Linked DNA regions of Xanthocytophaga agilis. The protein of the gene in region 1 interacts with the protein of each later gene in a pairwise test. Links are inferred from orthologs where the notes say so. Each region holds a gene or a part of one and is shown in the gene's direction. Other genes may lie near its edges. The genes, in order: groL and QNI22_RS03730.

What was found.
Region 2: the proteins of groL (region 1) and QNI22_RS03730 interact in binary tests that used the Escherichia coli proteins (3 or more experiments, as listed by UniProt). The link is inferred for Xanthocytophaga agilis from one-to-one orthologs.

What each region holds. Positions count from the first base shown.
Region 1 is NZ_JASJOU010000001.1:1,013,458-1,016,791, reverse strand. The notes cover bases 6-3,002. They hold groL (chaperonin GroEL), read left to right. Parts: upstream 6-686; coding sequence 687-2,318; downstream 2,319-3,002. Other genes in these bases: QNI22_RS04170 (ADP-ribosylglycohydrolase family protein), read right to left, coding at 2,437-3,002; QNI22_RS04180 (co-chaperone GroES), read left to right, coding at 308-586. Also shown: more of QNI22_RS04170, read right to left, coding at 3,003-3,334.
Region 2 is NZ_JASJOU010000001.1:896,083-899,275, forward strand. Bases 304-3,159 are described here. They hold QNI22_RS03730 (ABC transporter ATP-binding protein), read left to right. Parts: upstream 304-1,277; coding sequence 1,278-2,042; downstream 2,043-3,159. Other genes in these bases: QNI22_RS03725 (MlaE family ABC transporter permease), read left to right, coding at 485-1,222; QNI22_RS03735 (MATE family efflux transporter), read left to right, coding at 2,080-3,159. In the rest of the region: QNI22_RS03720 (SDR family NAD(P)-dependent oxidoreductase), read right to left, coding at 1-192; more of QNI22_RS03735, read left to right, coding at 3,160-3,193. UniProt on the Escherichia coli protein: Part of the ABC transporter complex MlaFEDB, which is involved in a phospholipid transport pathway that maintains lipid asymmetry in the outer membrane by retrograde trafficking of phospholipids from the outer membrane to the inner membrane.

The sequences.
Region 1 (3,334 bases):
TTTTTTACTACAGGATGAGTAATACCGCACCTATTCTCTTTGCTTATTGTTAACCTAATTTATCAAAATATGACAGAAAATACAAGCTGACATGTCAGTTTTGGTACACATGTCAGCTTTGTCAGAAAAAATGTCATACTTATTACTAAAATATTAACAAAAGTGTGCCAGTATGATTAATTCTGTGTAGAAATGTAGAAGAAACCTATAATTGGCATTAAAAGTGATATAGCTAAAGCGGTTTAACAAATAAAGATTGCTTCTATATTTAACCATTTCACATTCCTTTTTTAATTTTTAAACAAATATGGCTAACGTTAACGTAAAACCGCTTGCAGACCGTGTTCTGGTTGAACCGGCTGCCGCTGAGGAAAAAACAGCTTCTGGTATTATCATTCCTGACACTGCGAAAGAAAAGCCACAAAAAGGTACCATTGTAGCCGTAGGAAACGGTAAAAAAGATGAGCCTCTGACTGTAAAAGTAGGCGATACGGTTCTATACGGTAAATATGCTGGTACTGAAATTACCGTTGAAGGCAAAGACTACCTGATCATGCGTGAGTCTGACATCTTTGCAGTTATCTAAGTATAACAACAAATACTACTTATTACTCAATTAAGTAATAAAGCTTTTGTTTTCGACATCCATTCAATTCTTTCATTAACCTTAAACTATTAAGCGCACTATGGCTGCTAAACGTATATTTTTTAACACTGACGCAAGAGATCGTTTGAAAAAAGGGGTAGATACTCTGGCTGATGCAGTAAAAGTAACCCTGGGTCCAAAAGGACGTAATGTTATTATTGATAAAAAATTTGGTGCACCTTCTATCACTAAAGATGGTGTAAGTGTTGCAAAAGAAATCGAACTGAAAGATCCTATCGAAAATATGGGTGCACAGTTGGTTAAAGAAGTTGCTTCTAAAACTGCTGATTCAGCAGGTGACGGAACAACAACTGCCACTGTTCTTGCACAGGCAATTTTCAATGCTGGTATTAAAAACGTAGCAGCTGGTGCAAATCCAATGGATTTGAAGCGTGGTATTGACAAAGCAGTAGCTGCTGTTGTTGCTCAATTGAAAGAACAATCTAAGGCTATTAACGATAACAAAGAAATTGCTCAGGTAGCTACGATCTCTGCAAACAATGATGCCGAAATCGGTAACATGATTGCAGATGCGATGAATAAAGTAGGTAAAGACGGTGTAATCACTATTGAAGAAGCTCGCGGTACTGAAACCGAAGTAAAAACAGTAGAAGGTATGCAGTTTGACCGTGGTTATCTATCTCCATACTTTGTGACGAACACAGAGAAAATGGAAGTTGAACTGGAAAAGCCATTTATCCTGATCACTGAGAAGAAAATCTCTTCAATGAAAGAAATTCTTCCTGTTCTGGAAGGTGTTGCACAAAGTGGTCGTCCATTATTGATCATTGCTGAAGATGTTGACGGTGAAGCTCTTGCTACATTGGTAGTAAATAAAATTCGCGGAATCTTACGTATTGCAGCAGTAAAAGCTCCAGGATTCGGAGACCGTCGTAAAGCAATGCTGGAAGATATCGCAATCCTGACAAATGGTACAGTAATTTCTGAAGAGCGTGGATACAAACTGGAAAACGCTACTCTGGAATATCTGGGTCAGGCAGAAAAAATCGTTATTGACAAAGACAACACTACCATCGTTGGTGGAAAAGGTGAAAAAGAAGCGATTGAAGCACGGGTAAACCAAATCAAAGCTCAAATCGAAGTTACTACTTCTGATTACGACAAAGAAAAATTACAAGAGCGTTTAGCTAAACTTTCTGGTGGCGTAGCTATTCTGTACATTGGTGCTGCTACAGAAGTAGAGATGAAAGAGAAGAAAGATCGTGTAGATGATGCTCTTCACGCAACTCGTGCTGCTGTACAAGAAGGTATCGTTACAGGTGGTGGTGTAGCTTTAATCCGTGCAATTGCTGCTCTGGATAAAGTAAACACTATTAATGAAGATGAAATAACAGGTGTGAACATTGTTCGTCTGGCTCTTGAGTCTCCATTACGTACAATTGTTTTCAACGCTGGTGGTGAAGGTTCTGTTGTTGTTCAGAAAGTTCGCGAAGGACAAGCTGACTTCGGATACAATGCTCGTGAAGATAAATACGAAAATCTGATCGCTGCAGGTATCGTTGACCCAACTAAAGTTACTCGTCTGGCATTGGAAAACGCAGCTTCTATTGCAGCTCTATTGCTCACAACTGAGTGTGTAGTTGCAGAAGAACCTGAGAAAGAAAAAGCTGGAATGCCTCCAATGGATGGTGGCATGGGCGGCATGATGTAATCAACCAATCATGTTCTGCATATAACCCCTCCATATAAAATGGAGGGGTTTATTTTTATGATATTTTTGAATCTTGGGCTCCTATAGTAGCTGACTAGTAAGATTCCCGTTAATATTTCTACATTCCAAAACAAGTTTCCCAGTCAGCTGCCAGTGATTCTATCATAGCTTTTCCCTCCACATTGGCGATCATAAATTCAGGTAAAGTGCTCAGTCCATATTTGCCAGCCAGAATACCAGTACAAACAGAAGCTACCGAATCGACATCTCCACCGAGGTTAATTGCAAGCTTTAACCCATCAAAAGTATTTTGGGCATATTTTAGTATATACAAAATACAACCTGCCGTTAACATTGCATCTGAAGGAACACCTTTGATACCTGGAAGAAACCGAGGTGGCTGAATAGGTTGAGGACCACAAAGAATTTGATATTGTTCTTCCAATAATTGCTCAGGACCTGGTAGATTATTGAGATCTTGTAATAAGAAATCTGTTTCTCTATCTAACCCTTTGACATGTTCCCAGCAATAGAGTATTAATTCTGCAGAGGTACCTTGCTTTACAAGAAGATAATATGTAGCACGAGCTATCAAAATACTTGCAACTCTAGCTTTGGAATGAGGATGAGTGGCATTTGCATTGATGATAGCAAACGAGTTAATTTTATTTTCTGGTACTAATCCCAATGGAATAGCACGCATAACAGGTGCATTACCCGGGTAGTTTGTATTTCGTTGAAAATCTCTCACTTCACGTATTGTTTTCTCTCCACTGTATACCCATCGCATAGAACCATGACCATTACGTCCATATCCTTTTTGCTTTACACCTTTCAAATATTCATTTGTCCAATAAGTTATCAACAAATCCTGAGTAAACTCTTTATGAGACAGCAGAGCATGAATTACTCCTAATGTCATTTCTGTATCATCTGTATAATCCCACGCTGTGTAATTTCGGGTAAAAATATCAGGTTCGTTAGCAGTCGCAGGTATACGATAACGGGCATTCACA
Region 2 (3,193 bases), 120 kb from region 1 along the record:
TTTTGACAAATCTGCACATTGCCAGAATAATTTATTTTGTGTAAAAGCAGATTCAAATTCTTCTTGTAAGGATAGCAAATCTTTTTTTGTACGTGCACAGGTAATTATATCAAAACCATTTGCTGCGAATTTCCAGATAATGGCTTTCCCGATACCTTTTGTGCCCCCTGTTACAATTAATAACCTATTCATAAAGTAAGAAAAAGCATATTTTGAGATCAATACCCCAAAGATAGAATATAAAAATGCATAATCCGTTGCTCTAGTGGAACAGTTATGCTTTGGTTTTCTTATTTTCTCTTTATTCCTTTGCCATGGTATTTTATAAAGCGAGGCTAGGAACAAAATAAAGGGTAAAAATTGTACTTTAGTTGTTGGAAAGTAAAGTGCATGTAAATAATTTATATTCCAAGCTATTGCCATTAGAGTTTTTTTTCAATTTTACGTCTCAATCATTCATTATTATTTCAAGAAATCGGTAGCTATGTATCTTCTCTCACAGTTTGGTAAGTATTGTTTGTTTATTGCTTCCATGTTCAGGAACCGTGAAAAATTCGGTGTATATGTATCCCGGATCTTGGATGAATGTATGTTGATTGGAATTGATTCTATTTTTATTGTAGTCATAGTCTCTACTTTTATTGGGGCTGTAACCGCACTGCAAACGGTATACAATCTGGTAAGTCCATTAATTCCCCTTACTATTGTGGGGGTGCTTGTTCGGGATACTACTATTCTGGAGTTGGCTTCAACCGTTATATGTATTGTATTATGTGGAAAAGTAGGATCTAATATTGCAGGTGGTTTAGGTACCATGCGTATTACCGAGCAGATTGATGCTTTAGAGGTAATGGGAATTAATTCGGCCAGTTATCTGGTTTTACCAAAAATTATTGCTGCGCTGATTACATTCCCAATGTTGGTAATTCTGGCTTCTTTTCTTTCCATCTATGGAGGGTATCTATCCAGTACTTTATCAGGATTAGTAACTAAGTCAGACTATATTTATGGGATCCGATCTGATTTCAATCCAGGTAATGTGCGTTTTTCTCTAATTAAATCGTTTGTATTTGCCTTTCTAATTTCTTCTATTTCTGCTTTTCAGGGATATTATACCAGAGGTGGTGCATTGGAAGTTGGACAGTCCAGTACTAAGGCTGTGACTAATAGCTGTATTGCTGTTCTGTTGGCAGATTATCTGCTTGCTCAATTACTATTGTGAGTAGATTTGAGAAAATATTTTTATGAGGTTATTCAAAACTATACTTTAAAGATAAATGATTGAAGTTGTTGATGTATCCAAGACATTTGGGGATAAAGTTGTACTAGATGGTATTAATGCCCGGTTTGATGATAGTAATACGAGTCTGATTATCGGGCAAAGTGGTCATGGAAAATCTGTATTACTGAAATGTATTGTGGGACTTATTCAGCCAGATAAAGGGAAAGTGTTATATGATGGTCGGGATTTTATCAGTGGTGATGATGATACTAAACGGGAAATTCGAAGAGAGATAGGTATGTTATTTCAGGGAAATGCTTTGTTTGACTCAAAAGATGTGGAAGGCAATGTGATGTTTCCACTGGATATGCTTACCTCAATGTCCAGGGAAGAAAAGCTGGAGCGGGTCAATTTTTGTCTGAAGCGGGTAGGACTGGAAAATGTAAATAAACGCATGCCTTCGGAAATTAGTGGAGGTATGCAGAAACGTGTAGGTATTGCACGAGCCATTGTCTTAAATCCAAAATATTTATTTTGTGACGAACCCAATTCCGGGTTGGATCCTTTGACTGCCATTAAAATTGATGAACTGATAGGTGAGATAACGGATGAGTACAAGATAACGACCATTGTGGTAACACATGATATGAATTCAGTAATGACCATTGGGGAGTATATTTTGTATATACATCGGGGTCGAAAACTCTGGCAGGGAAACAGTCAGACTATTACAGATACTACGTCACCAGAATTGCAGGAATTTATTTTTGCCAACCGATTATTGCGAGATGCCAATAATCAAAGAGCAAAAACCTCCTGATTGGAGGTTTTTTTGTTTTAGAATAAAACTACAAACTATGAATTTGACTATTTACCGTAAAGAACTTAAAGAAACTATCTATTTAGGAGTACCCATTATTATAGGACAATTGGGGAATGTGTTAATGGGAGTAGGGGACACCATTCAGGTTGGACGATTGGGAGCTTCTCCGGTCGCTGCTTCAGGGTTTGCTAACTCCGTGTTCTGGCTTATTTCAATTATTGGTATAGGTTCATTAATGGTAGTAGGTCCCCAGACAGCTACTGCAAAAGCTCAGGGCAATCAGGCTGAATGCAGACGTATTTTATTATCCGGATTGTATTTGGGTTTCTTCTGGGGTATTATCGTTGCTGGACTTTTCCTTCTTGTATCACAACATTTTGGTTTGTTCAATCAAAAAACAGATGTACAGGCATTAGCTACAGATTATAGCTTCTATGTGGCTTTTTCTGCGATTCCTTTGATGATATATGCTGCTTTGCGTCAGTTTACAGATGGACTTTCCTTTACACGGGTCACTATGATTATTACCTTATTGGGAACAGTACTGGATATTTTTCTGAACTGGGTGTTTATTAATGGTAAACTGGGAGTACCAGCAATGGGTTTGAATGGTGCTGGGATTACAACCATAATCTCCAGGACCGTTATGGCTATTGGACTTGGGATATATATTGTAAAAGATGAAATTTTTAAACCTTTTATCTCGGTACAGTCAGAAAATTCGTTGATGCCCTTACTGGTCAAACTGATACGTTTAGGATTACCGGGTGGCTTACAGTTATTTTTCGAAATAGCTGCTTTTTCATCTGCTACTTTTTTTGCGGGTTGGTTAGGGACATTACAACAGGCTGCACATAGTATTGCTCTCAATATGGCATCAGTTACTTATATGGTAGCAGCTGGATTATCATCTGCGGGTGCAATCAGAGTAGGGCAGGCTGTTGGACTTCGGGACCGGCATAAAATTATCCGTGCTGGAGCTATTACTGTATTTCTTGTTATTTTATTTATGGGTACAGCCTGTCTGACATTTTTGGTACTGGCTCGCCCCTTAACTTCATTGTATACGGATGACGTGGCATTGATGACAGTCACTGCCTCACTGGTTATCATTGCTGGATTCTTTCAGCTTTCTGATGGACTTCAGG